3 regions of the Rothia sp. HMSC061C12 genome follow, and region 1 is predicted to be linked to each of the others. Evidence: predicted binding sites of a transcription regulator. Region 1 holds the regulator's gene; each other region holds the start of a gene.
What was found. The regulator LexA, encoded in region 1, represses DNA repair genes until DNA is damaged. The targets are predictions, from matches to a motif close to TCGAACANNTGTTCGA.

Region 1 (10,394 bases):
ACTTCACCCAGGTCAGAGCCGCCTCAACAGGGTCGAGGCGCTGTTCACCACCGGACAGGGTGCCGCCCACCGGGCGCACCGCGTAGCCTTCAGAAATATCAACAGCGGGCAGAAGTTCAAGAACGGGTGCAGACATTAGTTACCTCCCACAGCAGTAGCGGAGTCACCAGAAGACAGGCGACCGGTCACCGCCAGGGACGCAACCCAGCGGCGCATAAACTCCGCCCCCAGCTCGCCAGAACCTACCGGACAGAACTGCACCGCCGTCAGCGGACCGTTCTCAACCGCCGCGATATAGGCGGGCTCGGTGACAGTCCAAGTCACTGCCGGAGGGGCAATATATTCAATGCTCTGGTCAAAAGCCCACTCAAAAACGCCGTGCTCAGATTTGAAGTGAGCCTCGCCCTCAAGATCCTTGAGCAGCGCACTATCGGAGGAAGAACGCAGGGCAGAAACACCGGGCACCAAGTCGCGGGTAGAAAGCTCCACGCTCTCACCGGGCCACTCCCCCATACACTGCACCTGAACCTGCCCCATCTGCGGATGCTCCACCGTAACCGAATCGAAGAGGCAGCTCAGTGCCGCACCGGCAACCAGCACCGGACGACCGCCAGCAACACGGCGACCAATCACGCGCTCAGCGTCCTTAGCTTTCAGATCTTCATACGCCTCAAGAGAGCTCGCACCGCCGGTAACCACCATACCGTCAGCCTCACGCAGCTGATCGGGCACAGCGGTCACGATAACGTCCGCCCTCGCATCCTGAAGAAGCTTCACCAGGGCGCCACGAGTTCCGGGTTCCCCCAAAACGGCAACCACAGGACGGGCGGTCTGAGCGCCCTGTACAGATTCAGTTTCCTGTACAGATTCAGTTTCGACGGGTGTGGGTTCAACGGGAACAGGCATCGGTGCGCTCCTAGTTCATAGGCTCAAGAATTCGGCTCAAGCGCTCTAGCTTGATAGATAGAGGATTCGGAGTCAAGACATCAACTTCATGCAGAAGCCAACCACACACGGGCCCATGCTTAGCGCTGAGGCTGAGGAATTTCCAGACGCTGACCGGCATCAACAGAGGTGCTGGTCAACGAGTTCAACTCCATAATACGAACCACAGTATCACGGGTGTCACCCTGCGGATCCACCGCCTGAGCAATATCCCACAGGGTCTCGCCGTGCTTGACCACAACGACGGTTCGAGTCATCGAAGCGTTCTCCACAGAAGCAGAAGCCGCCGGACCAAAGAAGCTAATAGCACCGAGCACAATCAGCGCCGCCAGGGTCAGCAGAGGTAGGCCCTTCAGGAAACCGCGCGGAGTGCCAAGACGACGAATAGAACCGGGAACAGAGCGCAGAAGCTCACCACCCTTAGCCAGAAGAGCACTCTTCACGCTAGGCGCCTGCACATCAGAAGCAGCCTGCGCCTCAGAAGCTACAGGGCGAACCGGAGCAGGTGCCTGAGTAGAAACAGCAGGGGTAGAAGCAGCGGGAACGGGCTGGGCCACCTGCGCGGGGCGGGGTGCATGAGCCGCACGAGAAGAGCGAACAGACTGCGGAGACGCAAGCACACGAGAACGCCCCTGCACGGTGCGGGCAGACACGGTGCGGACGGACGCGGTGCGGGCGGGGTGAAGTACCACCAAACCTGCCGGAAGGTGTGCAGAAGTGCCTTGAGAAGCAATAGGTGTTGCAGTAGTCATTGTGGTTCCTTTCTCTCAGCTCGCCCCGGGGTTGCCCCGCGGGTCTAGCAATGCCGAGCGATACCCGCTCGGAGGTCCTAGTTGAGTGATAACTATGGAGTGGTGATTGTTAGGCGATAACTATTGGGTAGCTATTCTCTAGTTAGGTCAGAGCGTCGGGTGCACCGGGCTGCGCTGGGTCGCCCCAGCACCCCATCCCCTGCGCTCTCTCTTCGCCAGATGCTCGCTAGAGCATCCGAGGTAGATTATTCGAAGAGAGAGGCAGAGGATTCGAATACATTCGAACACTCATTCACTCTCCTCTCCCGGAATACTCAGGGTCGAATCTTCGAATATTTTTCGAACATCCACCCGTAAATCCTGAATTTCAGGAGAGATTCAAGAGTATATACGAACTCTTGTTCTAAAGTCTAGCAGAGATGTACTAAAAATTTCTTCGAGTTTCGAAGAAAAAATCTAGAATATTTGTTTGAGTTTTTCGGTGTAGTGTTCTACACTGGTGTCAAGAGACGTTCCACACGCTCCTGATGAGTCCTACTCACAGCAGGTTTCTGTATTCGTTACAGCTTGGTTCTGTATCGACCGCAGGTGCTGCTGGCTGAGTATTGCTATGTAGGGCGGAGGCGCATACTCGTTGCCTGTGTATCGCTCCGGTATCGCTTCGGCACGGATAGAATTCCTCCACCCCCTGACGAGATAAGACCCATTTCGGCAGAACCAAAAAATTTTTAGGACACCACCAGAAAACGTGTGAAGCACCCATCCGTGCCCCGACCGGAAATACAAAGGCCGGAGTACAGACCGAAGGAAAAGAAATGGCAACAGCACCCCGTCCGGCGCTGACCGCGCGCCAGCAGAAGATTCTTGACGCGATCCGCACCGAGATTGAACAGAAGGGTTACCCGCCGTCCATGCGCCAGATTGGTGACATGGTGGGTCTTGCGTCCCTGTCCTCGGTCACCCACCAGCTCGGTCGTCTCGAGACCATGGGCTACATTCGCCGCGACCCCAAGCTCCCCCGCGCCATTGAGGTGCTGGATGAGAACGGCGTCGGCATGCACGGTAGCTCCTCCTCGTCCCTGCCCGAGCTGCCGAACTTCGAAGTCGGCGACGAAGACCTCGTACCCGTTCCCCTGGTTGGACGAATTGCAGCGGGCGGCCCCATTACCGCCGAGCAGTCCGTGGAGGATGTGCTCGCCCTGCCCCGCCAGTTGGTCGGTAGCGGCAAGCTGTTCATGCTCAAGGTCAAGGGCGATTCCATGATCGATGCCGCAATCTGCGACGGCGACTGGGTGGTTGTCCGCGAGCAACACACCGCAGACAACGGCGATATTGTTGCTGCGCTGCTCGACGATGAAGCAACCGTGAAGGTGTTCCGTCAGGTCGACGGCCATACCTGGCTCATGCCGCGCAACTCCAACTACGAGCCGATTATGGGCGACCGCGCAACCGTCATGGGTAAGGTCGTCTCCGTGCTGCGCAGTCTCTAGAAGACCACAAGTCTCTAGAAAACGCGGGCTCTAAACAGTCACAGCTTCTCGTAGAAGCTGCTTTAAACAACGTTGCTATAAACAACACAGCCTCTAAAAGACATAGCCGCGAGGCTTTTAGCTCTATATAGAAATCACCCCGGTGATACGTGAACGTTCACGTATCACCGGGGTGATTTCTATATTTCTACAGCGAGTATTTTCAAAGCGGCTATTTCCACAGCGGATATTCCTAAATCAGAGCGCGGCGCAGCCAGGAATGGAATCCACCCGAGCTAACGCTCAATACTCGCCGAAAGACGAGCCAACGCGCCGGTCACCGCAGCCTTATTTTGCGTTGACCACATCGGCGGCATAGCCTTCATCAAGAAACCGCCGTAGCGTTTAGTCGCCACGCGAGAATCCAGCACAGCCACCACACCGCGGTCAGACACCGAACGGATCAGGCGACCCGCGCCCTGCGCCATACGAATCGCCGCGTGGTGAGCAGAAACCGCCATAAAGCCGTTACCGCGGTGACGGTTCACCGCCTCTGTACGAGCCTGCGCAATCGGGTCATCCGGGCGCGGGAACGGAATGCGGTCCATCACCACCAAGCGGCAAGAGTCACCGGGAACGTCCACGCCCTGCCACAGGCTCATCGTTCCGAACAGGCATGAGTCAACGTCCTCGCTGAACTCCTCCACCAGGGCCTTGAGCGAAGACTCACCCTGCAGAAGAATGTTCAGGTCGCTGTGCTCACGCATGTATTCGGCGGCACGCTCGGCGGCGCGCTTCGAGGAGAACAGGCCCAGGGCACCGCCCTCCGACGCCTCGCACAGCTCACGCAGACGCTCCAGCTGGCCCTCGTGCACACCGAATCCCGGAGGCTTCAAATCCCCGGCAACGTACATGATGCCCTGCTTGCGGTAGTCGAAAGGCGAACCCACGTCGATGCTCGTCCAGCGCGGCGCGCCCTCGCCCTGCAGTCCCAGGGCACCGGCGGCAACGTCAAAAGAGTCACCCACCGTCAGGGTCGCACTCGTCAGAATCACGGTGCGGTCAGCGAACAGACCGTCACGTAGCTGCAAACCGACGCTCAACGGAGCGATGTTCAGGGTCGCCGGGTCGGTATCGGAAGCAGCCACATAGCGGCCGTTCTCCCAACCACCCTGACGAGAAATCCACAGCACGTCCTGCTCGCCCGAAGCCTCCAGAATGCGGCTACTCATATCGTGTACCTCAGAGACACGCGAGCGCGCCATCTGCAGGCCGGCATCAACGTCCTGACCGTCCGGTTTGGTATCGGACAGGGCGGTGCGGGCGGCATCGTTGACCGCAGAAATAGCGGTCAAAAGGCGACCGTCCAGGCCCTTCAACAGGCCCTCGGCAAGACCCTCGAACGCGGTCTCCAGGGTGCCGGCAGCCATTTCCAGTGCGCCGGAATCAGCCTTTGAATGCTTCTTCACGCTACGCGCCGCACGGCGAACCATCGCAACCGTCAAAGAACCAGACACGGCACCGGTCACGCGGTCCACCAGCTCATGAGCCTCATCAATAATGACCGTCTCATGTTCGGGCAGAACCTTCATGCCCTCGAAAGCGTTAATCGCCAGCAGGGCGTGGTTCGTGATGACAATGTCAGCCTCAGCGGCACGGCCACGCGCCATCTCGCTAAAGCACTCTTCCACCAGCGGGCAGCGGCGGCCCAGACACTCGGCGGCACTGACCGATACCTGAGCCCAGGCGCGGTCAGAGACGCCGGGCTTCAGCTCGTCACGGTCGCCGGTCTCCGTGCGGTCGGCCCACTCGCGCAGGCGCACCACTTCCTCACCCACGCGGGAGGTCGAAGAAGGCATGTCAAAGAGAGCATCCGGTTCGTCTTCCGGGTAGCCGCCCTCCAGCTTGTGCAGGCAGAGGTAGTTATTGCGGCCCTTGAGCAGAGCCACCTGCGCCTGCGATTCCGGGCGCGGCTCCAGCGCTTGTAGAAGACGCGGAATATCGCGGTTCACGATCTGCGCCTGCAGGGCAAGAGTCGCCGTCGCAACGACAATCGGCTGGTCCGACTCCCCCACCCGCGCCAGGGCAGGCACCAGGTAGCCCAGGGACTTACCGGTACCGGTACCCGCCTGGACCAGCAGGTGACGCTGCAGTTCAAGAGCCTGCGCCACATGCGCCACCATGGTGCGCTGACCGGCACGATTCTGACCGCCGGTGGCGGCAACCGCCTCATCCAGCAGGGTCAGGGCACCCTTTGCACCGGGCAGGGTCTCAAGCTCCTGCCCGGTGAATCGGGGGCCGTCGGTTGCGGGTGCGGTTCCCGGGGCGTTTTTGGGCGCGTTGATGCTCTCCGTCACGCTCATACGCTCCTAGCGAGCCTCAGAGGTAGAGGGCTGCTCGGATTCAGATGCGGTCACCTCGGTGAGGGCGCGTGCCTCCGCAAGTTCCTCTTCCAGGACCTCCAGCAGGTCACCTTCCAGCACATACTCGGACAGCTCGGATGCGACGTCCTCACGAACCAGGGCCACCACGAAGGTGCCGTCCGATACGAAATCGGTGCTCTTAATTTCGGCGTCCCACTCGTGCAGGCGCGAAATAATCTCACCGTGCGAGTACGGAATCAGCAGCTTCACCTCAATGGAGGGGCGCGGAATGGTGTCCGCAATCTTCTGCTTCAGCTCCTCAATACCCTCACCTGTACGCGCCGAAACAATCACGTGCTCCGGCTCGCGCTGACGCATGCGCTCCAGCACGAACGGGTCGGCGGCATCCGCCTTATTCAGCACAATGATTTCGGGGATATGGCGGGCGTCAACCTCCGCGATGACCTCGCGGACAGCATGAATCTGCCCCTCCGGGTCCGGGTGCGAAGCATCCACCACGTGCAGGATGACGTCAGCGTCAGCGACCTCTTCCAGGGTGGAGCGGAACGCCTCCACCAGCTGGGTCGGCAGCGAACGCACGAAACCCACCGTGTCAGAGAGGGTGTAGCCGATACCGTCCGGGGTCTGAGCCTTACGGACGGTCGGGTCCAGCGTCGCAAACAGGGCGTTCTCCACGAGCACGCCGGCATCGGTCAGGCGGTTCAGCAAGGAGGACTTACCCGCGTTCGTGTACCCGGCAATAGCCACCGAAGGCACGCGGTTACGGCGACGGTTCAGACGCTTCGTCTCACGCGCCGGCGCCATCGCAGCGATCTCACGCTTAAGCTTCGCCATGCGAGCGCGCAGGCGGCGGCGATCCATCTCAATCTTGGTTTCACCGGGACCACGCGAACCGATACCCTCACCGGCTGCGGCGCGGCCACCCGCCTGACGAGACAGGGACGCACCCCAACCACGCAGACGCGGCAGCATGTACTCCAGCTGAGCCAGCTCAACCTGCGCCTTACCCTCGCGGGACTTAGCGTGCTGAGCGAAAATGTCGAGAATCAGGGCGGTGCGGTCAATGACCTTGACCTTCACGATGTCTTCGAGGGCTCGACGCTGCGAGGGAGCCAGTTCCGAGTCAACGATGACGGTGTCGGCGCCGGTCGCCTCCACAATGTCCTTGAGTTCCAGTGCCTTACCGGAGCCGAGGAAGGTGCCGGGGTCCGGCTTGAGGCGGCGCTGAACCAGGCCGTCCAGAACCTCGGAACCTGCGGTTTCAGCCAGTGCCGCGAGCTCGCGCAGGGAGTTCTCGGCGTCCTCAACGGTGCCTTCGGTCCACAGGCCAGCAAGCACCACGCGCTCCAGGCGCAGCTGGCGGTACTCGACCTCGGTGACGTCTTCAAGTTCGGTGGAGAGGTTCGCGATACGGCGCAGTGCGCGGCGCTCGGCGAGGTCTTCCTGGTCACCGTCATATTCGGAGTGTTCGCGCTGAACGTCAGAAATTTCGCGTGCGCGAGTATCCAGCACACGGCGGCTATTGTTGCCGTGGGTGCTGGAGGAGTTGTCGCTGTGATGCGCGGTACCGGCGGCGTCATAAGTGGTGACGGAGGCGGCGGCCTGGGAGCGCCCCAGAACGCGGTCTACGGTGCGGCGTAGCTGCTCATCGCTGGGCAGCTTTTCGGTATCAGATACGGGGGTGTTCTTAGAATTCATACGGTTACAATTCTACCGCCGTTGCCCGCATCGGGTAGGGGGTTCGGTCGCCTGTGCGCTCAGGGCGTGCAAGCTGCTGAACCACCCCGCGCATACTCTGCCCGTGTGCGGCGGGATCTTGCCCTACCGGTACACTGGATAGCATGAGCGAGCAGCATTATTTCTCTGAAACCCCCGAGACCGAATTCAAGCCCCGCCCCGTGCAGGTGGAGCTTGCCGACCGCAAGGTCACCGTCACCACCGCTAACGGCATTTTCAGCCCCTCCGGCATCGATAAGGGCACCGCCATTTTGCTGCAGGAAGCACCCGACCCGCAGGGCGAACGCATGCTCGACATCGGCTGCGGTTGGGGACCCATCACCCTGACTCTTGCGATGCTCGCCCCGCAGGCGCAGGTGCACGCGGTGGACGTGAACTCCCGCTCCATTAGCCTGACCGAACGCAACGCCGCCGCTCTCGGCCTGCCCAACGTGACCGTGGGAACCCCCGAATCTGTCGACCCCGAACTGCGTTTCGATACCATCTGGTCGAACCCGCCAATTCGCGTGGGCAAGGAGGTCCTTCACGAGATCCTGCTGACCTGGCTGCCGCGCCTGGCACCCGGCGGTGACGCCTACCTGGTGGTTCAGAAGAACCTCGGCTCCGATTCTTTGCAGAAGTGGATGGATGCGCACCTTGAGGAGCTGCACCCCGGCGAGTTTGAGGTCTCGCGCTATGCAACCTCGAAGGGTTTCCGTATTCTGCAGGTGCACCGCTACGAGGACTAAGACCTCTGGCGCTCATTGCTAAAAACGTAAAAGCGGCGGGTGTTTTCTGATTTTAGTTTCAGAAAACACCCGCCGCTTTTGTATATCAAAGTCTCTATCGAGGACTGCTCGCTATCGCAGCACGACGGTTGCAACCATCTGCGCCGGACCAGCCAGAACCACATGCTCCAGGTCGTCCGGGCCCAGCACGAAAGTCACCGCGAGGGTACCGCCGGGCACATGCACCAGCCACTCATCCGGTGCTTCCTCGCCGCCCCAGAAACGGGTCGCAGCAGCAGCCGCACACGCGCCGGTACCGCAGGACAGAGTCTCGCCCACGCCACGTTCGTGCACGCGCATACGGATAGCGCCCACATGCGCGCCGCTCTCAACGTCCAGGTCGACCGGCACCACAAACTCAACGTTCGTGCCGTTGACCGGGGCGGGGTTCACCTGAGGCAGGCTGTGCAGGTCCAGGCCGTCCAGCTTACCGTCGGAGCCGAGCATCACCACGGTGTGCGGGTTACCCATCGAAATGGACAGGCCAGCACGCGGAGTCTTCAGGCCGCGAGCAGACACCAGGCAGTCCTCGCCACCCTCGCGGGCAGCCTCACCGTGAATGAAGCTCCACGGACCCATATCAATCGCGTAACCCTCTTCGGTGCGCGCCACAGTCTTCACACCGGCACGGGTACCAATCTTGACGGTCTCACCCACCTCAAGCTCAATCAGGCCCTCAGCGCGCAGGTACTCCACGAACGCGCGCACACCGTTGCCGCACATTTCAGCGATAGAGCCGTCACCGTTGCGGTAGTCCATGAACCAGACAGCGTCCGGGTGCTCCTCGAGCAGCTTCTGACCCGCGCGGGAGGCGGTGCTGCGGGCAGCACGAATGAAGCCGTCCGCGCCAATGCCGAAGTGGCGGTCGCAGACGCGGGCTACCAGCTCGGGGGTAAGGGCAATTTCTGCGTTCTCATCCGTCAGAAAGATGAAGTCGTTACCGGTGCCGTGACCCTTGGTGAGGGTCAGGCCTGCCAGCTCGCCCCAGATGGAAGGGTTCTCGCTCATATGCTGTCCTTAAGGTTGGTGACCTGTCCGTTTATGATTTTACCGCGCCGACCGACTCGACGAGGTATCTGTTCGGCTGCGGCTCGTTATTGTGGCTTATCGGGTGCTTTCGCGGATGATGGCTTCCGCTTCGTCGGCAAGGGTGGGTGAGAGCGCGTCCAGCCAGTGCACGCGCGGGTCCGCGCGGAACCAGGTCAGCTGGCGGCGTGCAAACTGGCGGGTGGCAATCGTCGTATCCTCAATCGCCTGCTCCACGCTGTAATCCTCATCTTCAAGGGCGCGGGCAAACTGCGCGTAACCAATCGCGCGGGAGGCGGTCTTCCCCTCCTGCAGTCCCTGCTCGTTCAGGGTGCGCACCTCGTCCAGCAGGCCGCGCTCATGCATCAGCTCCACGCGGCGGTGCAGACGCTCGTGCAACAGGGTACGATCCATATCCAGGCCAATCTGCACGCTCTCAGTCACGTACTCGCGCACCGGCATGAACGCCGAGAACGGGCGGCCCGTCACCTCGAACACCTCCAGCGCACGAATGATGCGGCGCTCATCCTTCACGCGCGCAGCCGACTCAGGATCGACCTCCGCCAGGCGGGCGTGCAGAACACCAATACCCTCGGTACGCACCTGCTCCTCCAGGCGCTCGCGCACCCGCGCATCCGTGCCGGGGAACTCCAGCTTATCCAGGGCGGCACGCACGTACAGGCCCGAACCGCCCACCAGAATCGGGTAGCGGCCACGGCCGCGAATCTGCTCAATCAGCTCACGGCTACCCTCCTGAAACTCCGCCACGGACGCCTCATCCCGCACATCCATAATGTCCAGCAGGTGGTGCGGAACGCCGCGCATCTCCTCCGCGGTGACCTTCGCGGTACCGATATCCATGCCCCGGTAGAACTGCATGGAGTCAGCGTTAATGCACTCACCATTCAGGCGCAGAGCCAGCTCAATCGCGAGCGCGCTCTTACCGGTGCCGGTCGGGCCCACAATAGCGATAACGGGCAGAGTTTCGGAGATAGTCATGCGCCCCATTCTACCGGTTCCCTCACCCCCCCAACTTGCGGTGAGGATGAGGGCCCGAAGAACAGGGCGCATGATTCGAATCTAGGTTTTAGGGGCGCAGACCGATGGTCGGCATGCCCAGACCCACCGGCGCACCGGGCACCTGGGTGGTGCCGGTACCGCAAGAGTCAGCCTGGGAGCGGTCCCACGCGTCACCGGCGCGGGTGCGGCGCAGCTGGTACTGCTCGGCGGTCGGGTCAGAAATCAGGTGGAAGGAACCAGCCTCGGTAATCGGCACGGTCACCATGTCGCCGGGGCGCGGAGTCTCGCAACCTT
Region 2 (10,394 bases), on a different contig from region 1:
CGTTCTTAATATCGGTGGTGGATGCCATGGGGCTCTCCTTCGTGTCATCGACGCTCACGCCGTAGTGGTACCCGGCGAGGCGCTAAGTTTTCAATGAGCAAAAATATGTCCCGTACATTCTACAGGATGCGCACGAGTTTGCCTAGCAGGGGCGCCACAGTTTTTCTGTGGCACCCCACCCGGCTGGCGCGTATTAGCAAACACGCGCCGGGTGCATCCGGTGATTGTACGGGACTTGTGCCTACTCGGAGATAATCTCCTGGTAGGTCATGTACAGGATCGAGTCGTCCGGCACCTCGTAGACGCGCGGGCGAGCCAGACCGTCAAGAATGATGAAGCGCAGCAGGTTGCCGCGTGCCTTCTTGTCGCGGCGCATCGCTTCGAGCAGCTGGGGCCATGCGTCTGCCTTGTAGGAGGTGGGCAGGCCCAGGGATTCAAGGATGCGGCGGGTGCGTGCCACGAGTTCTTCGTCGGCGTGGCCGGTTGCCAGCGCCAGTTCGGCGGCGTAGACCATGCCGACGGACACTGCCGCGCCGTGACGCCACTGGTAGCGTTCGTTGCGCTCGATGGCGTGGGCGAGGGTGTGGCCGTAGTTCAGGATTTCGCGGCGGCCGGATTCGCGCAGATCCTCGGAGACGACCTCAGCCTTCACGCGCACGCTACGTTCAATGAGTTCACGCATCACGGCGGACTGCGAGTCGCGTACGGCGTTCGGGTTCGCCTCGATCAGGTCGAGAATTTCGGGGTCTGCGATGAAGCCGCACTTGACGACCTCACCCATGCCGGTCAGCAGCTCATGCTCGGGCAGAGTGCGCAGGGTGCCAATCTCGCAGAGCACCGCGGCGGGCGGCCAGAACGCGCCGACCAGGTTTTTACCCTCGGCGGTGTTGATGCCGGTCTTACCGCCCACGGCGGCGTCCACCATGCCGAGCAGGGTAGTCGGAATGTGAATGACGCGCACGCCGCGCAGCCAGGTTGCCGCGACGAAGCCGGCAACGTCGGTAATGGCGCCGCCGCCCACGGAGATGATCGCGTCGGTGCGGGTGAAGTCGTTCTGACCGAGCACCTGCCAGCAGAACGCCGCCACCTGGTAGTGCTTTGCCTCTTCAGCGTCCGGAATTTCGGCGCTGAACGATTCGTAGCCCATGGCGCGCAGGTCTTCCATGACCAGCTCACCGGTGGAACGCAGGGCACGCGGGTGAATCACGAGCACCTTCTTGGTGCGGTTGCCCAGAATTTCGGGGATTTTACCGAGCAGGTTGTGGCCGATGAGAACCTCATAGTTCTCACGCGGGGAGCTGCCGGTCACCGGGATGCGGGTAATATCTTCCGCGCCGGAGGCACCGAAAGTGGGGGTGGGCTGAGTGCTCATCATGTGTCCTTTCACAGGTGAGGGGTTATGCTTGGGGGCGCTGCGCGCGGGAGGCACGGGTTGCGGTCACGTACGCCTGGATTTCAGCGGTCATCTCGGTGATGGGGCGGCCGCCTCGTGCGTCCAGGGTGAAGTGCGCCAGCTCTTCGTATCGGCTGCGGCGGCGCTCAAAAATGTCGGTCCACCGCTCGACCGGGTTCGGCTGCAGCAGCGGGCGAGTCTTGTTGCCGGTAATGCGCGGGGTGACGGTGTCAGCATCAACGAGGATGTACACCACGCATTCGTCCTTGAGCAGCTCCGCGACCGAGTCGGTCATGGGCGCGCCACCGCCCAGGGAGAACACCGTATTGCGGTACACGGGCGAGGTGAGGACCTCTTCGATGGTTTTGCGTTCGAGCTCGCGGAAGTACGCCTCACCGAAAATCTCGAAGATTTCGGAGACTTCGCCGTAGCGTTCGACGATGAGCTGGTCGGCGTCGAGGAACTCGTAGCCGTAGAAACGCGCCAGGTGCGTACCAATGTAGGTCTTACCTGCCGCCATGGGGCCAATGAGCACAATGGGGCGGGAGCGTTCCGCGAAGTTCTCGTGCATTTCACGCACCTGCTGCGGGTGGATGCGAGCGCCGCAGGCGGACTCGTCTTCTGCGAGCGCGTCTGCGGGGACAGCAAGCTCTGTGGGGGCGGTGAGCTCTGCGGGTGCCACAGACTCAGCAGGGGTTGCGGACAGCTCGGAAGCGTCGAGGGGCTTCTCCCCCGCCTGGTTCTCTTCTTCCGCGGCGGGTGCAACGGGTGTTGCGGATACTGCGGGTGCGGCAACCTGGACCTTGCCGAACAGCGCCGGGGTCGGACGAACCGGCTTGGCGGGTTCAGCCGCGGGCACAGCTACAGGATGTGCAGGTGCAAGCTTGGGTGCATCCGCCTGTGCGGGTTCCTTGCGGGGTTCCTCTTCAGCGGTGCCCATGCCCTGCAGGGCGCTGAGCAGCTTCAGGCGCAGGTCCTCGTCCAGGCCGAGCGCCTGGTCGGCGTCCTCAGATACCGAGGAGGCGTACAGGCGCACACCCTGCGTGCTCGCCGTAGCGGCGGCGGGCAGGGGGCGGGCGCCAGAACGCATCAAATCAGCGGGGGTGGGCACGCGAGAAGCCGGACGCACAGAAGAAACTGACGCAGAAGAAACCGAGGCGGTAGCCTCACGCGCAACAGTCTCACGAACCCCAGCGCCAGCAACCTCAACAGCCCCAGCGCCCGCAGCCTCAACACTCTGCTCAGCCGCAGCAGGTACACCGGGTTCAGACACGCCGGATTCTGCGCCGGGTTCCGGGCGCGGCGAAGCGCCCCCTCGCGCACGCTGCGTTGCCGCAGCAATACGCGCAAGGGGGCTCGAAGCGACCGGGCGAACACCCTGCTCCACAGAAACCTCCCCGGAACCGCGACCCTTCGCGCCGCGGTCCTCAGACTCCGCCGGAAGGGGCACTACGCGTCCCAACCAGCCACGTTAGACTCCCACGCCAGAGACGCCGGAATGGCGTCCAGGTAGGAATCCATGTTGCGGCGAGTCTCACCAATCGAGTCGCCGCCAAACTTCTCCAGTGCAGCCTCAGCGAGCACCAGGGCGACCATAGCCTCCGCCACCACGCCGGCGGCGGGAACAGCACACACGTCCGAACGCTGGTGGTGGGCGCGAGCCTCTTCACCGGTGGAAGTGTCAATGGTCTTCAGAGCCTTCGGCACGGTCGCAATGGGCTTCATTGCCGCGCGCACACGCAGCAGGTCGCCAATGCTCATGCCGCCCTCAATACCACCTGCACGGTTGGTATCGCGGGTAACGCCGTGCTCACCAATGGAAATCTCGTCGTGAGCGGCAGTGCCCGGGCGGTCAGCGGTCGCGAAACCGTCGCCAACCTCAACGCCCTTAATAGCCTGAATACCCATCAACGCTGCGGCAAGGCGCGCGTCCAGGCGGCGGTCCCAGTGCACGTACGAACCCAGTCCGGGAGGCATACCGTACGCGAGCACCTCAACCACGCCGCCGAGAGTCTCGCCGTCCTTGTGCGCTTCGTCCACGCGCTGAACCATAGCGTCGGAGGTTGCCTTGTCGAAGCAGCGCAGCGGGTCAGCGTCCAGCTGGTCAACGTTGCGGGGTGAAGGCACCGGGGCGCCCTCGGGAGCGTGCACGCCACCCACAGCCACGGTGTGAGAAACCAGCTCAACACCCAGAGCCTTCAAAATCTGGGCGGCAACCACGCCAAGAGCCACGCGGGTCGCAGTCTCACGCGCGGAGGCGCGCTCCAGCACCGGGCGAGCCTCAGAGAAGTTGTACTTCTGCATACCCGCAAAATCGGCGTGACCGGGGCGCGGACGGGTCAGCGCAGCATTACGCGCACGACCCTCAATCAGCTTCGAATCCACCGGGTCGGAGCTCATCACGTCAGTCCACTTGGGCCACTCGGTGTTCGCAATCTCAATCGCGACCGGGCCGCCCTGAGTCAGGCCGTGACGCACACCACCCAGGATGCGCACGCGGTCCTCCTCGAACTTCATGCGGGCACCGCGGCCGTAGCCGAGGCGGCGACGAGCCAGGGCGTCACGCACCATGTCGCTAGTGAGTTCCACACCGGCGGGTACGCCCTCAATAATGCCGACGAGCGCCTCGCCGTGGGATTCTCCGGCAGTGAGCCAACGCAGGGCCATAGGTTAACCTCTTTTCATCGCACCCGCACCGCAGCGCAGGAGGAAGGAATAATAATTCTTCACGTGTATAAATAGTGTATAAAATGCCCGTTTACTGAGCGAGTGAAAGCACGCTTTTTTCACGAAACGGAAGCACGAGGCGCAAGATCAACCGCCGCGCACATCGCATTGATTAGACCCAGCAGTTCGGCGGGCTGCAGTTCACGGCCGGTAAACAGCAGAACCTGCTCCACCGCCTGATACAGCAACATCTCCAGTCCAGAAACCACCGTGCCGCCGTTAGCCTCCCAAGCGCTCGCCAGCACCGAAGGCCACGGGTTATACGCAACATCGAGCAGTACTGGCCGGTGCGTCGCGGAGGCGCCCTTCAACCCGCTCAGCTGGCTCGCCCACTCATCCGCCGCATGGGCAGGAAGAGTAGACACCACCGGGTGATGGCCGCGCTCCACAAGATTCTGCGGCAGCTCAGCCAGGGAAACCTGCTCCAGCTGAACACCCAGGCGGTCCGCCGCCTCCTGCACGCTACCGAGCTTATGCAACGAACGGGCGTACACGCTCACACGGGAATACCCCAGCTGATGCAGTGCGGTCAGGGCGGAAATAGCGGTCGCTCCCCCGCCCACAATCGCGGCAGAATCCTTGAGCGGCTGCGGCTCCAAACCGGCGTGGCGCAGCGCGTTCACAATGCCAATCACATCCGTGTTATCGCCCAGCACCTTCTCACCGCGCGGATACACCGTGTTCACCGCACCGGTCACTCGGGCAGTCTCACTCAGCTCATCGCAATACTGAATGACCGCGGTCTTCAACGGCATCGTCACCGACAGACCCGCAATATACGGGGCGTCCTCCGTACCCTTCGGGTGGCGCACCCCGTGCATAATCTCCGGCAAATCATCGGGCAGAGTATCGCGGCGATCATAACCCAAATTCTGCTCACCCAAAAAGTCATACGCGGCACGATGCAGCGCAGGCGACAGCGAATGCGCAATAGGGTGCCCCAGCACGTAGGCGCGGCGAAGATACGGGGCTTCGCGGTACGGTTCAGTCTTCATCGATAGATACTCTCTCGCTCTCAACGCTGGGGAACGCTCTCAACACTCAACGCTCGGGGCTTGCGGACATGCACACCACGAACCCAAGTTCATAGGCGCACTCTACCCATTTTAAGGGACAAACCAATATTCGGGTATAGCCCAACAACCGAGCACCCAGCATTCGGGTACAGCAAAGGCGGGCACCTCCCCCACTCTCGTGGAGGCGGTACCCGCCTCAGCAAGGAACCTTCAGCCCAAAGCTACCGGCTCGTAGCTACCGGCTAAACCGATTAGCTACAACGGTTCGGGTGCTTAGAACACCACTGGTTGTACTCTTCAACATAACGCTGGTGCTCAGCGTAAGTGCGGGAGTACTTAGTCTCACCGGAATCCAGGTCCACAGTCACCCAGTAGTAGTACGGGTTCTTCTCAGGAGCCGCAGCAGCCTTAATCGAAGCCAGCTGCGGGGAACCAATCGGACCCTTCGGAAGACCCTTATTCGCATAAGTGTTGTACTTATTGCTCTTATCGGCCTTCTGCTCTTCAGTCAGGTGGTACGAGCGGACACCCAGACCGTAAGTCACGGTCGCATCCGACTGAATCAGACCCGAGGTCTCACCATCGGGGTTGTTCAGGCGGTTCTCAATGATGCCTGCAACCGCCACGTAGTCCTTCGGCTGAGCCTCAAGCTCCACGATGGAGGCGATGGTCAGCACCTCAAAGGTCTTCTGGTCGCCGCTCACGCCGGCTTCCTTCAGGTCAGCCTTGGTCTTATCAACCATGGTCTGAATGACCTTCTTGATGTCGGTGTCCTTCGGGAAGCGGTACTCGCCCGGGTGCAGCCAACCCTCAATCGAGGGGAAGTTGCTCGGCACACCGTACTGGGTGTAGTTGCTGACCGCGTCCTCAACCTGCTTGCGGGTGAACGCACCATCGGAGCCAGAAACAATCAAATCGATGGTCTCGCTCACGCGCTTACCCTGCGGAATCGCCAGGTACAGTACGTTGCTGTTCGCCTCGATAATGGTCGTAATCGCGCTCGAGCTGCTCATGTGCTGCTGCAGTTCGTAGGTGCCAGGCTGCAGGTACTTGCCCTTGCTCTCCTTGGTGTACACCTCAACGAACTTATCAGCATCAGCAATAACGCCCGCCGCCTCAAGCTCCTGCGCCACCTGCGCGGTGGACTGGCCAGAACGAATCGTGAAGGTCACGGTCGTACCATTGCCGCCACCCGAGTAGTCACGAGTCTTGAACGGGTCGTAGCGAGTAATCAGGGCACCCGAAATGATGACCAGAGCCACCACAAACAAGGAAATAGCGCTCAGCATGATGGCGCGGCGGCGGCGCTTACGCGCACGCAACGTAGCCACCGACACGATTTCCTGTTCCATCGTGATGCCGGTGATGCCCTTACGTTCATCCTCGGCTGTCGGCCTAAAGAGGTCGAGCCCGCTCTCTTCGGGATGTTTATTCTGTTCGGTCACTGAAGGTTCTCCGTTTCGTTGACGGCACCAACCGCGGTCCCTTCTGACTCGGACGGTCGGTTTTCTTCGTGGGCCGGATCGCTCACCTTGTACCCGGCTACGGACTGCCCCGCCTTGAGGGCATCCAGGCTGTACTGCAAAATGTTCACAGCCGCCACCTGGTCAACCATAGTCTTGAAATCTCGGCTGGAAACCCCAGCCTCGTGCAGTGCACGGTGAGCGCTCACGGTGGTGAGTCGCTCATCCACCAGCCAAATGTTAATGTGTGTTTTCTCTTCGGCATCCAGCTCGGAGCGCAGAGCCTGAGCGTACTCCCGAGCCATTTCCGTGGAGGGAGAATCCCCACCACGCATGGTCTTCGGAAGCCCGACGAACACCTCCACTACCTCGTTCACCTCAATCAGCTTGCGCAAAACACGGCGGTCAGAGTTCTTCTTCGCGTCGCGGCGCAGCGTCTTGAGCGGGGTGGCGAGGATACCGTCGGGGTCGCTGAGGGCGGTGCCGACGCGGGCGTTACCCACATCGACACCCATCCGCACTCCGCGCTGGAATTCTGCCATATTTAGGCCTGAGCCTGTGCGATAGCGTCGCGGACAGCGTCCAGAGCAGCACCAATCTTGGATGCATCCTGGCCACCACCCTGAGCGACGTCGTCCTTACCGCCGCCACCGCCGCCGAGAACACCGGCAGCGACGCGGACCAGAGCACCAGCCTTCACGCCAGCCTCACGAGCACCCTCGTTAGTTGCCACCAGGATGACGGGGCGACCATTAGCCACACCCACCACAGCAACAACCGCAGCCTCGGAGCCGAAGCGCGAACGCAGATCCAGAGCCAGCTCACGAACGCCGTTAGCGTCCAGCTCGCCAGCGTCATGCGCCAGAACGCGAACAGAACCGATGGTCTGTGCGTTCTCCAGCAGCTTGCCAGCCTCAGCCTGCAGCTTCTCGCGGCGCAGCTGAGCCAGTTCCTTCTCAGCAGCCTTCAGCTTAGCCAGAGTCTGGTTAATCTTCTCCGGCAGATCAGCGGAGGACTGAACCTTCATCAGGCCGGTCAGCTGGTTCACCAGGGTACGCTCAGCAGCCAGGTGGTTGAAGGAATCCAGACCCACCAGAGCCTCAACACGGCGGTTACCGGAGCCAACAGAGCTCTCAGTCAGCAGGGTCAGCGAACCAATCTCAGCGGACGAACCGACGTGGGTACCACCGCACAGCTCGCGAGAGAACTCGCCGCCGATTTCAACAACACGAACCACGTCGCCGTACTTCTCGCCGAAGAGGCTCATAGCGCCCAGAGCCTTAGCCTCAGCCAGCGGCATCTCGCGGGTAATCACCTCGTGGTTATCGCGGATCGCGAGGTTAGCAACCTCTTCAACCTCACGCTTAGCGGACTCGGACAGGCCCTCGCCCCACGCGAAGTCGAAACGCAGGTAGCCTTCCTTGTTGAAGGAGCCACGCTGAGTAGCCTCGTTGCCGAGCACCTGGTGCAGGGCAGCGTGAATGATGTGGGTACCGGAGTGTGCCTTCTCACCGTCGCGGCGGCGCTGAACATCAACCTGTGCCACAACATCGGCACCGACGTGAACCTCGCCCTCACGCACGATAGCGCGGTGAACGCTCAGACCCTTCACGGGCTGCTGAACGTCCTGAACGTCAATGATGAAGCCGTTGCCGGTAATAACACCGGTGTCAGCTGCCTGGCCACCAGCCTCCGCGTAGAACGGAGTCTCATCCAGGACAACCTCAATCTTGTCGCCAGCCTTAGCGGCGGGAACAGACACGCCATCCACCAGGATTGCGCGCAGCTTAGTCTCAGTACGCAGCTCGGTGTAACCGGTGAAGATGGAGCCACGCTCGTCCACGAGCTTACGTAGCTCGGACAGGTCAGCGAATGCACCCTTCTTCGCCTTAGCGTCAGCCTGCGCACGGTGACGCTGCTCAGCCATCAGCTCGCGGAAGGACTTCTCATCCACCTTCACGCCAGCCTCAGCAGCCATCTCCAGGGTCAGGTCAATCGGGAAGCCGTAGGTGTCGTGCAGAGCAAACGCCTCAGCACCAGAAACAGCGTTGGAGCCGTCCTTCTTAGCTGCCGCAACAGCCTCTTCCAGACGCTCAGTACCGGTCTCAATGGTGTGCAGGAACGCCTTCTCCTCAGCGTACGCAATACGGGAAATACGCTCGAAGTCGTCAGCAACGTACGGGAACGCACCCTTCATCGCATCACGCGAAGCCGGGAACAGCACGGGCAGGCAGGGCTCAGTAACGCCCAGCAGACGCATCGCACGGATAGCGCGGCGCATCAGACGGCGCAGAATGTAGCCGCGACCCTCGTTGGAGGGGGTCACGCCATCAGCAATCAGCATCAGCGAGGAACGGATGTGGTCAGCCACCACGCGCATACGCACGTCATCCTCGTAGCCCTCGTCCTCAGCAGACTCAGAGCCGTGGTACTTCTTACCGGACAGCTCAGAAGCAGCATCCAGAACGGGGCGGACCTGGTCAGTCTCGTAGAAGTTCTCAACACCCTGCAGCAGCATGGCAAGACGCTCAACGCCCAGACCGGTATCGATGTTCTTCTTCGGCAGCTCACCCAGAATCTCGAAGTCATCCTTGCCGATGCCCTCGCCACGCTGGTACTGCATGAACACGAGGTTCCAAATCTCAATGTAACGGTCGTCGTCAGCCGCCGGGCCGCCTTCCTTACCGTAGGCGGGGCCACGGTCGTAGAAGATCTCCGAGTCGGGGCCTGCGGGGCCGGGCTGACCGGTGGACCAGTAGTTTTCCTTCATGCCCATACGCTGAATACGCTCAGCGGGGAAACCAACGGTCTTAGTCCAAATCTCGAACGCCTCATCGTCACCCTCATAAATGGTGACCCACAGACGCTCGGGGTCCAGACCGTAGCCGCCCTCCTCAACAGAAGAGGTCAGCAGCTCGTAAGCGAAAGGAATCGCCTTCTCCTTGAAGTAATCACCGAACGAGAAGTTACCAGCCATCTGGAAGAAGGTACCGTGACGCGCAGTCTTACCGACCTCTTCAATATCCAGGGTGCGGATGCACTTCTGCACGCTGGTCGCGCGGGAGAACGGAGGGGTCTCACGGCCCAGGAAGTAGGGAATGAACGGCACCATACCGGCGATGGTGAACATAGCGCCGGGCTCGTTCGAAATCAGCGATGCCGAAGGCACCACAGTATGGCCGCGGGAAGCGAAGAAATCGATCCAGCGCTTAGAAATCTCCTGTGAGAGCATCTCGTTCCTTAGAGTAATCTGTGCGAAATTCTAAATTAGTCTACTGACCTATGGTGCCTGTCCGAGAGCAAAATGGCTAATCGAGCCAGTCTCGTACCGTGGTTAACGGACAAAAGCACCACCTTTAAAAACCTAGTTGAAGAAGCCGTCGCCGAGCTGACGGTCACGCGCAATACGCTGCTCACGCGCTCGCTTCTGAGCCTCTTCCAAGGAGGCAATCTCAGCCTCCACCTCAATGAGTTCACGCTCAGCCAGGCGGCGGTTCGTGGATTCAATCTCAGCCGAGCTCATCTGGCGGTCCCACGTATCCAGGGAGCCAGGACGCAGATCCTGCTTCTGGCGCTCCACCTTAGCGTTGAGCTCCATCTCCTTCTCCTGCATGCCTTCACGCACGCGGGCGGCGAACTCAACAGCACGCAACGCATACGGCTGCAGGGGCTTGCCAATCGGCGAATCGAAGAACTTTCCCATCTGAGACTCCGGGTTGAGGGCAAGCTCACCATGCTCACGCATGAGCAGGGCGCTGCCGGGGGTACGCTGAGCAGGTTCGGAGGCGGCACGCC
Region 3 (10,394 bases), on a different contig from region 1:
AACACTCTGGCGTTGGCTCGTCGCGCGCAGGCACACGGCTTTGACGTGCAGATTCTGGACCACAACCCCGGTCAGCCCTTCCCCGAGGACGTCGACATTATTCTGGGCGGCGGCGGCCAGGACTCCGGTCAGTCCGTGATTCAGGATGACCTGCACGCGAACGGTGACACCCTGCGCTCGCTGGCTGAGGACGGCGTGCCCATGCTCGTCATTTGTGGCCTGTACCAGCTGTTCGGCAAGGAATTCCGCACCCGTGAGGGTGAGGTGCTGAAGGGTATCGGTATTTTTGATGCGCACACGGTCGGCGGCGATGACCGCCTGATTGGCAACATTGTTGAGGAGTCTGCGGAGTTCGGCACCGTCATCGGTTTCGAGAACCACTCGGGCCTGACCTACCTGGGTTCCGGTTGCACCCCGCTGGCTACCGTCACCAAGGGTGAGGGCAACAACGTGACCGATGCGCATGAGGGTGCGCGCGTGCACAACGTGATTGGCACCTACCTGCACGGTTCACTGCTGCCGAAGAACCCGAAGATTTCGGACTACCTGATTGAGCAGGCGGCAAAGCGTAAGTTTGGCGAGTTCACGCCGAACACGATTGACGACTCGCTGGTGGAGAAGGCGCGCGCTTCGGCTGCGTCTCGCCCCCGCTAGCATCCTATTCCGGGCGGTGGCGTGCACTTTTTGAGGTGGTGTGCGCCTCCGCTACGGTATAGTTGATTGAGTTATAGTACAGTGCGCGGGGCGTTTCGCCGTGTCCGTGCAGAGGTTTTGACTAAGGGAGATACGAATGTCGGGTCACTCTAAATGGGCGACTACTAAGCACAAGAAGGCCGCTATCGACGCTAAGCGCGCGAAGGCTTTCGCGAAGTTCATTAAGGCAATTGAAGTTGCAGCACGTATGGGCGGCGCTGATATTGCTGGTAACCCCGCTCTTGACCTTGCTGTGTCGAAGGCGAAGAAGAACTCCGTTCCTAACGACAACATTGACCGCGCAATCAAGCGTGGCGCTGGCCTGACCGGTGAGACCATTGACTACACCGAAATCATGTACGAGGCACGCGGCCCGCAGGGTACTGCTCTGTACATTGAGTGTCTGACCGATAACCGTAACCGTGCAGCTTCTGAGGTTCGCCTGGCTGTGACCCGTAACGGCGGCACCATGGCTGACCAGGGTTCGGTTGCGTTCCTGTTCGAGCGTAAGGGCGTTGCTGAGGTCACCAAGACTGACGGTCTGACCGAGGATGACGTTCTGATGGCTGTCCTGGATGCAGGCGCTGAAGAGGTTCTGGACGAGGGCGACGTGTTCACCGTTGTTTCCGCAGCAACCGACCTGCCCGAGATCCGTAAGGCTCTGGACGAGGCTGGTCTGCAGTACAACAACGATGACCCGGTCTTCCGCCCGACCATGCAGGTTGACCTGGACGCTGACGGCGCTAAGAAGTTCCTGAAGCTGGCAGACGCTATTGAAGAGCTCGACGACGTTCAGAACGTCTACTCGAACGCTAACGTCTCTGACGAGGTTATGGCAGAGCTGGAAGCTGAGTAATCACTCGGATTCTGATATCTGATGCTTGAAGAAGCCGCTCCTTTAACCGAGCCGCCGTAGGGTGGCTGGTTGGGGGAGTGGCTTCTTAGCGTCTTGGGCTATTTTGGGGATGCGCTGGGTACTTTTCGCGGGACGCGCGGTGACCGTGCGTGCGGTGACTGTGCTCGTTATGACCGTTCTCGTGGCACGCCCCGGTACCGGGTGCTAGGATTCTGAAGGGCTAGAATCTAGAGATTCTATAGGGAGTTTGTCGAAAGGGGAGATGATGGCCGCCGCTCAACCTGCCGCACGCGATAGCATGCGCGAGAACCGTACCGCCGCCGCTGTGGAACGTGTGCCGGGTGCGACCCGCATCATGGGTGTTGACCCGGGTCTGACCCGCTGCGGCTTCTCCATGCTCGATATGACCGCCGACCGTAAGGCGCACTTCGTGAACGTGGGTGTTGCCGGCACAATCCCGGCGGAGTCCCTGGACCAGCGTATTCTCTGGATTTTCAACGCCGCCTCCCACTGGCTCGACACCTACAAGCCGGATGCCCTGGCGATTGAGCGTATCTTCGCTCAGGAGCAGGTGAACACGGTGATTGGTACGGCGCACGCTTCGGGCGCGGTGATTTCTGCTGCGGCGATGCGCGGCGTGCCGGTGTTCTTCCATACCCCCTCGGAGGTGAAGGCGGCGGTGACCGGTAGCGGCCGCGCGGACAAGGCGTCGGTGGGCCGCATGGTGACCCGCATTTTGGGGCTGGATTCCATGCCGAAGCCCGCCGATGCTGCCGATGCTCTGGCGATTGCGATCTGTCACGGCTGGCGTGGCGGCGGCATTGGTTCGGGTATCAACATGGCGGCCCAGACGCAGACTCACCAGGGTTCACGCCCGGCGCAGGCGCGCCGTGGCGGGTCGTTGACTCCGGCGCAGCGTGCCTGGATGGAGGCGGAGGCGCGTGCTCGCCGCTAGAGATGCCGCCGCTAGAGGTGCCTTCGTGGGCCTGTGTGCCGTTTCCTGCTGGCTCGTATGTATTCGCTAAGAAGTTCGAATATATGCTTGATTTCAGAAGAAATATTCTAATATACTTGTAGTGTCTCCCCGTTGAACTGGGGGAGTGCGTTCTGTGGGTGCCGGAGTGTCCGGTGCCCTCACACTGCCGCGAGCCTGATTCGGGGCGCGGTGTTGAAAGGTGGAGAGAAATGATTGCATCCCTGACCGGTCGTGTGGCTCAGGTGGGCCTTGATCATGTGGTGATTAACGTGAACGGTTTCGGCATGCTCGTGTACGCTACCGCGCGTACTCTCTCCAAGCTGCGCACCGGTGAGGAAGCTACCGTGCTGACCACCATGATTGTGCGTGAAGAGTCGATGACTCTGTACGGTTTTTCGGAGCCTGCCGAGCGTGAAGTGTTCGATATGATGCTTTCGGTTTCCGGTATTGGTCCGCGTATTGCTCTGGCGGTGTTGAGTGTTCACACTGCCGCTGAGGTGGAGCGCGCCGTGGCGACCGGTGACGATAAGGCGTTCACGAAGGTTCCCGGTATTGGCCCGAAGGGTGCCCGCCGTATTGTGCTGGAGCTTGCCGGCAAGCTGATTCTCAGCGATGGCCAGACTGATGAGTTGCCGCTGAGCCAGGGCATTGTCTGGAAGCCGCAGGTGCTTGACGCTCTCACCTCTCTGGGCTGGAGCGAGAAGGACGCTTCCGCCGCTATTGACGCTTACGTGCAGCACAACCCTGCCGCAGAGACTGAGCCGGTGGGTGTGGCTCTGCGTGGTGTGCTCGCCTCCTTGGGTACTCAGAACACGGTGGGCCGCCACTAGACGGCGCGCCCTATTCGACGTATCCCACTCAAACTTTTGTGAAAGAAGAATTCTATGAGCCAGAATCCCTATGAGCCGCAGCCCGCGGCGTCCCTGGTTTCCGGCGGGTATTTTCCCGGTCAGGTGCCCGGCACTCAGGCGTCTTCAGCTCCCGCCCAGCGCCTGGTGGCGATGGAAGAAGAGCCTGAAGAGAAGATGATTGAGGCGGCACTGCGCCCTAAGTCCCTGGATGACTTTGTGGGTCAGCGCCGTGTGCGTCAGCAGCTGTCCCTGGTGCTGGAGGCTTCGAAGATGCGTGGCCGTAGCGCCGACCATGTGCTGCTGTCGGGCCCTCCCGGTCTGGGTAAGACCACTCTCGCGATGATTATTGCGGCAGAGATGGAGGCGCCGCTGCGCATTACCTCCGGCCCGGCGATTCAGCATTCGGGTGATTTGGCGGCGATTCTGTCTTCGCTGACTCCCGGTGAGGTTTTGTTCCTGGATGAGATTCACCGTATGAGCCGCCCTGCTGAGGAAATGCTCTACATGGCGATGGAAGATTTCCGTGTGGACATTGTGGTCGGTAAGGGTGCGGGTGCGACTTCCATTCCGCTGGAGCTACCGCAGTTCACTCTGGTGGGTGCGACGACCCGTGCGGGTCTGCTGCCCGGTCCTCTGCGTGACCGTTTTGGTTTTACCGGTCACTTGGAGTTCTACTCGGTGGAGGAGCTTGAGCTGGTGCTGCGCCGTAGCGCGGGTCTGATGGATATGCAGATTACCTCCGAGGGTTTCACGGAGATTGCCGGTCGTTCCCGTGGCACGCCGCGTATTGCGAACCGCCTGCTGCGTCGTGTGCGTGACTGGGCGCTGGTGAACGGCGTGGACCGCATTAACGCGACCGATGCCGCAACCGCGTTGGACATGTACGAGGTGGATTCGCGCGGCCTGGACCGTCTGGACCGTGCCGTGCTGGAGGCGCTGATTCACAAGTTTGGAGGCGGCCCGGTGGGTCTGTCCACCCTCGCCATTGCGGTGGGTGAAGAGACGGAGACCGTGGAGACGGTTGCCGAACCGTACCTGGTGCGTGAGGGCCTGATCGGTCGTACCCCGCGCGGTCGTGTGGCTCTGCCCGCGGCGTGGGAGCACCTCGGCTTGGAGGCCCCGGAGATGCAGCTCTAGACCCGCATCAGCTGATAACACAGCAGTAGCCCGTGGGAGGTATCAGTCTCCCGCGGGCTTCTCTGTAGCTTCTTCTGGGAACAGAAAATTACGCCGAGAGAGTCCAAAACTCAGGTTAACCTCACAAAAATGCTGGTTCGGAGCGCTAAAGCTCAAGCTCTCGCGTAGGATGGATACGTACTGTATCTACGATTCCACACCTTCTGGTACGCTCAACCCTCGCGGTGAGCGGCACGGGTGCGGATGTGAAAGTGAGACCATGGATTTTAACCTCCTGATTATGATTGCCATGATGGCGCTGCTGGCTTGGATGATGTTCTCCGCCCAGAAGCGTCAGCGTAAGCAGATGGAGGAACTGCGCGCAATGCAGCAGTCTCTCGTCCCCGGCACCCAGGTGATGACCGGTTCGGGTATCTACGGCACCGTCGTCAGCACCGACCTCGATAACAACAAGCTGCAGCTTCAGATTGCGGACGGTGTTGTTATCACCCTGGCAGTGAACGCGATTATGGCTGTCGTCGAGGAGGAAGCCCCCGCAGCGCCCCTGACCGAGGACGTGTACGAGGCTACCGCATCCGATACCTCTTCTGATACTGCTAAGTAATTCAGAGCGTATGAGCCCGGCGCCCAGTGAGCGGCGTCGGGTTTTCGCGTTACGGAATCTGTAGAACACTCAATACTATTCATACGAAGAAGGAACATTATGGCTAAGCGTTCACCGCTTGCAGCCGCGCGAGGGGCGCTCCTCTCGATGGTCCTGCTCATGGTTGTTATGGCTGCCGGTATTTTCGGCACCACCTACGCGGGAGGTTCTTGGGCACCGAAGCTCGCCCTGGACCTTTCGGGTGGTACTCAGATGATTCTTTCTCCGAAGGTTAACGGCTCTTCGGATGAGAACGTCTCCCAGGAGCAGTTGAACCAGGCGGTTGAGATTATTCGTCAGCGCGTTGATGGTGCTGGCGTTTCGGAGGCGGAGGTTACGACCTCTTTCGGTTCGGGTAATAATGTGGTTGTTTCGGTTCCCGGAACGATTAGCGCTGAGACTCGTCAGCTGATTCAGGCGTCTGCAAATATGACGTTCCGCCCGGTTCTTGTAGCTGGTGCCGGTACTGCGGTGGCTGAGGATGCCCGCACTGCGGACGATAAGCTGCCCAAGCCCTCCGCGGAGCCGACTGATGGTTCGGACCGTAACTGGATTACTGCGGACCTGTACAAGCAGTACGAGGCGAAGGACTGCACCGCGGCACGTAATGAGGACGCCGATAGTGCGGACCCGACTAAGCCGATGGTGGCGTGTTCCACTGACGGTCAGGAGAAGTACATTCTGGGTCCTGTGGAGCTGAGCGGTAGCGATATTTCTACCGCAAGCCACTCGCAGGAGACGACCGGTCAGGGCGTGACTACGGGCCGTTGGGCTGTGAACATTCAGTTCAACGATGAGGCTCGTGAGAAGTTCCAGAACATTACTTCTCGCCTGAACGCGATTCGTGCACAGAACGCAAATGATCCGCGTGCCCGCTTCGCGATTCTGCTGGACGGCAAGGTGCTGTCTTCCCCGGTGTCGCAGGCTGTGATTTCTGACGGTAAGCCGCAGATTACCGGTAACTTCACCGAGCAGGAGGCGAAGGCTCTCGCCGATCAGCTCAAGTACGGTGCCCTGCCGATTAGCTTCACAATCCAGTCGGAGCAGCAGATTTCTGCGACCCTGGGTTCGGAGCAGCTGCGTGTGGGTCTGCTGACCGGCCTGATTGGTCTGCTGCTGGTGTTCGTGTACTCGCTGTTCCAGTACCGTCTGTTGGGCTTTGTCACGATGATGTCGCTGGTTGTGGCTGGCATCATCTCGTATGAGGCGATTGTGCTGCTGGGTTGGGCGTTGAACTACCGCCTGTCCCTGGCTGGTGTGGCGGGTCTGATTGTGGCGATTGGTGCTACGGCTGACTCGTTCATCGTCTACTTCGAGCGTATCCGTGATGAAATCCGTGCGGGCCGCACGATCCCGTCGGCGGTGAACCACGGTTGGCAGCGTGCATCCCGCACTATCCTGGCGTCGAAGGCTGTGAACCTGCTGGCTGCTGTGGTGCTGTACGTGGTGTCGGTCGGTTCGGTGAAGGGCTTCGCGTTCACCCTTGGTTTGACTGCGATTGCTGACCTTGTGGTCGTGTACCTGTTCACCCACCCGATGCTGACTCTGCTGGCGAATACCCGCTACTTCGGTGAGGGTCACCGCCACTCGGGCTTGTCGCCTGAGTCGCTGGGCGCTACGCCGCTGTACCGTGGTGCCGGTCGCCTCCGCACCCCGGAGGAGAAGCAGCTGAGCATTGCTGAGCGTCGCCGTGCAGAGCGTGCCGCCGCTGAGTCTGACGAGTCTGCTTCTGATGAGAAGAAGGAGAGCTAAGCATGGCTACCGATGTGAAACCTAATGCTTTTGCCCGCTTCGGTAATGACCTGCATTCGGGCGCCCGCTCGTACCCCTTCGTGGGTAAGCGCCGCCTGTGGCTGCTGCTTGCGGCTGTGCTGATGGCGGTTTCGGTTCTGATTCCGGCTGTTGGTGGCGGCTTCAACCTGGGTATTGATTTCCGTGGCGGTTCGGAGTTCGTGGTCTCGAAGACCGCGCACGTTGATACTGCTACGGGTGAGCGCATTATTCACGAGAAGGCGAAGGACGCTTCGGATGTTCGCGTGACCAATATTGCGCCGGGTACGATTCGTGCCCAGATGAGCAAGCTCAGCGATGATGAGACTCTGCAGGTAAAGGCGGCTCTGCAGGAGGCGTACGGCGTCTCTGAGAATGACGTGACCTCCTCGTTTGTGGGCCCGACCTGGGGTGCGGATGTGACCCGTCAGGCCTTCTGGGGTCTGGTCGCGTTTGTGGTGCTTGCGCTGATTGGTATGGCGTTCTACTTCCGCACCTGGAAGATGTCGCTGGCGTCTATTGCGGGCCTGTTCTTCACCGTGGTGGTGACGGTTGGCCTGTACGCCGCGTTCGGCTTCGAGATCACTCCGAGTGCAATTATTGGTTTCTTGACGATTCTGAGCTACTCGCTGTACGACTCGGTGGTGGTGTTCGATAAGATCCGCGAGAACACCGAGGATGTGCTGGAACGCCGCGACACGACCTTTGCCGAGCAGATTAACCTGGCGGTGAACCAGACCCTGGTCCGTTCGATTAACACGGCTATTGTGGGTGTTCTGCCGGTGGGCGCGATTCTGTTCATTGGTGCGTTCATCCTGGGTGCGGGTACTTTGCAGGACCTGTCCCTGTCGCTGTTCGTGGGTATTCTGGTGGGCATGTTCGGCACGCTGTTCGTGTCTGCGCCGCTGTATGCTTCGCTGCGTTTGGGTGAGCCTCAGATTCGTGAGCACACCGCGAAGGTGGAGAGCGGCAACTTCAAGGACGCTGAGGATGCTGACGAGGCTGAGGGCGACTCTTCGGAGGAGCCCGCCGAGGCTGAGAAGGCTGCGAAGCCCAGCAAGGCAGCTAAGCCCGCGAAGTCTGAGGAGTCTGCTGACAAGGCGACCGAGGACGAGAAGGCAGCCGAGAAGCCCGCTAAGAAGCCGGCACGTGCAACCATTGAGATTCACCGCGTGAACCTGAACGGTTAGCCAGCGTTCCGCCAGCGCTACTGGCGCTGCTAATGATAGGGGAGTCGATACCGAAAGGTGTCGGCTCCCCTTTAGCGTGCCCAATTATTTCCTAAACAACGCGCTCTGGTGTGTTAAAACGTCGCATAGTTTGGCGCGTTCCAGACCGCTGGGTAGGATAAGAAGTGAAGATACTGTGCGCTCGCGTTTGAGCCTGCTGATAGCTGGTTTGGCCGGTATAGCCCTCAATGATGAGGAACCTGAGTGTGCGGCTGATTATCTTGAGCCCGAAGGAGCCCGGAATGAGTGCAGAACCTGCCGTGAACACCAACGCTGAGAACCCTGCAGGGACCGCCGAGAAGCCCGCGGTTCGGCCCGCTGGCCCGATTCCTCTGCCTGAAACTGATTCGTCTGATGCGAAGAGGAAGCGCGGCTCGCACCGCGTCATGGCTGCTGGTGGACGTGTGCCGAACCGCCTGGTTTTCGGTAGCCGCAGCAGCAAGATGGAGGCGTCCGATTCGCACGGCGGTACCATCCGTTTCTCCCCGATGATTGCGCCGGTCGTGCGTGCGGTGCGCCGCTACCACCCGGACGAAGACATCCAGGTGCTGCAGCGCGCCTACGAGGTGGCGAACCGCTGCCACGAGGGTCAGAAACGTAAGAGCGGCGACCCGTATATCACCCACCCGGTGGCGGTGACCGCGATTCTTGCGGAGATGGGTGCGACCGGCCCCGTGCTCGCCGCCGGCCTGCTGCATGACACGGTGGAAGACACCGACTACACGATGGAGCAGCTCACCGAAGAGTTCGGTGAGGAGGTCGCCTACCTGGTCGACGGCGTGACCAAGCTGGACAAGATGACCTACGGCGAGAACGCCTCCATCGAGACGATCCGCAAGCTCGTGCTGTCCATGAGCAAGGACATCCGCGTGCTGCTCATCAAGCTTGCCGACCGCCTGCACAACGCGCGCACCTGGCGTTTTGTGCCGCAGGCTTCTGCCGCGAAGAAGGCAGAAGAGACACTGAAGATTTACGCGCCGCTCGCGCACCGCCTGGGCCTGAACACAATCAAGTGGGAGCTGGAGGACCTGTCCTTCGCCGCCATGAGCCCGGAAATTTACGCCGAAATGGTGCGCATGGTCGGCGAACGCACCCCCGCGCTCGAAAAGTTCCTGAATGAGGCGCGCACCAAGATTACGGAGCGTCTGAAAGAGGTGGGCATCGACGCGACCGTGACGGGCCGCCCGAAGCACTACTACTCGATTCATCAGAAGATGAAGACGAAGGGCCGCAGCTTCGACGAGATTAACGACATCCTCGCCGTGCGCATCATGGTTGAGGAAGAGGCGGAATGCTACACCGTGCTCGGCCACGTGCTGTCCCTGTGGCCGTCGATGACCGGCCGTTTCAAGGACTACATTAAGAACCCGAAGAACAACAACTACCAGTCGCTGCACCTGACCGTGTACGGCCCGGGTAACCTGCCGCTTGAGATTCAGATCCGCACCTACAAGATGCACGAAGAAGCTGAATACGGTGTGGCGGCGCACTGGCGCTACAAGGCGGCGTCGCGCGGCGAGAAGGTCGCGGCTCGTGGCGTCGCGCCCGCAAAGGACCCGAAGGAGCCGGGCACCCAGACCTCGGCGATGATGAACGTCGGCATCCTGCAGTCCATCGCGGAGATTTCGAACTCCAACCCGGAGTCGGAGAAGTTCTACGAGTCGCTCGCGGACACCCTCGACACCGACGAAATCGTCGTACTCACCCCCAACGGCGAGGCAATCGCCCTGCCCAACGGCTCCACCCCCGTGGACTTCGCCTACGCCATCCACAGTGAAGTCGGCGACCGCACGGTTGGCGCGAAGGTCAACGGCCGCCTCGTGCCGCTGCACACGGTCCTGCCTACCGGCGCGACCGTGGAGATTATGACCACGAAGAACGAAGACGCCGGCCCCAGCGAGGACTGGCTGAAGTTCGTTCGCTCCTCGCGCGCTCGCACGAAGATTCGCCAGTACTTCGCGAAGGAACGCCGCATGGAGGCGCTACTCGCCGGCCGCGAGATGCTCACCAAGAGCATGCGCAACAGTGAGCTGCCGCTGCAGAAGATGATGAGCCCGGAGATTATGACTCAGGTGGCTCAGCTGCTGCACAAGAACGATGTGGCGTCGCTGTACCGTGCGATTGGTGAGCACGAGATTGCGCCGAAGCAGGTCATTGACACCCTCGTTGAGGTGCACCGCGGCGACGAGCCGGCGCCCGAGGTTGAGGTCAGCGACTTTGACGAGACGCTGCTGAAGTC

Region 2: a site for LexA is predicted at 5,234-5,249, ahead of HMPREF3055_RS05865 (shikimate dehydrogenase). Genes of this name have one in related genera too.
Region 3: a site for LexA is predicted at 2,580-2,595, ahead of ruvA (Holliday junction branch migration protein RuvA). Genes of this name have one in related genera too.

The regions. Positions count from the first base shown of each region.
Region 1 is NZ_KV821834.1:43,924-54,317, reverse strand. It holds gene HMPREF3055_RS00575 (HisA/HisF-related TIM barrel protein) at 1-136, opposite strand, end outside; gene HMPREF3055_RS00570 (type 1 glutamine amidotransferase family protein) at 136-906, opposite strand; gene HMPREF3055_RS09055 (LysM peptidoglycan-binding domain-containing protein) at 1,026-1,697, opposite strand; gene lexA (transcriptional repressor LexA) at 2,513-3,187, shown strand; gene HMPREF3055_RS00555 (ATP-dependent DNA helicase) at 3,463-5,529, opposite strand; gene hflX (GTPase HflX) at 5,536-7,248, opposite strand; gene HMPREF3055_RS00545 (class I SAM-dependent methyltransferase) at 7,392-8,015, shown strand; gene dapF (diaminopimelate epimerase) at 8,127-9,062, opposite strand; gene miaA (tRNA (adenosine(37)-N6)-dimethylallyltransferase MiaA) at 9,159-10,079, opposite strand; gene miaB (tRNA (N6-isopentenyl adenosine(37)-C2)-methylthiotransferase MiaB) at 10,168-10,394, opposite strand, start outside.
Region 2 is NZ_KV821867.1:336,286-346,679, forward strand. It holds gene efp (elongation factor P) at 1-28, opposite strand, end outside; gene aroB (3-dehydroquinate synthase) at 242-1,372, opposite strand; gene HMPREF3055_RS05855 (shikimate kinase) at 1,398-2,843, opposite strand; gene aroC (chorismate synthase) at 2,843-4,060, opposite strand; gene HMPREF3055_RS05865 (shikimate dehydrogenase) at 4,180-5,115, opposite strand; gene mltG (endolytic transglycosylase MltG) at 5,388-6,581, opposite strand; gene ruvX (Holliday junction resolvase RuvX) at 6,578-7,141, opposite strand; gene alaS (alanine--tRNA ligase) at 7,144-9,831, opposite strand; gene HMPREF3055_RS05885 (hypothetical protein) at 9,964-10,394, opposite strand, start outside.
Region 3 is NZ_KV821867.1:372,520-382,913, reverse strand. It holds gene HMPREF3055_RS06025 (type 1 glutamine amidotransferase) at 1-654, shown strand, start outside; gene HMPREF3055_RS06020 (YebC/PmpR family DNA-binding transcriptional regulator) at 791-1,549, shown strand; gene ruvC (crossover junction endodeoxyribonuclease RuvC) at 1,848-2,504, shown strand; gene ruvA (Holliday junction branch migration protein RuvA) at 2,735-3,355, shown strand; gene ruvB (Holliday junction branch migration DNA helicase RuvB) at 3,527-4,513, shown strand; gene yajC (preprotein translocase subunit YajC) at 4,773-5,117, shown strand; gene secD (protein translocase subunit SecD) at 5,217-6,908, shown strand; gene secF (protein translocase subunit SecF) at 6,911-8,116, shown strand; gene HMPREF3055_RS05985 (RelA/SpoT family protein) at 8,398-10,394, shown strand, end outside.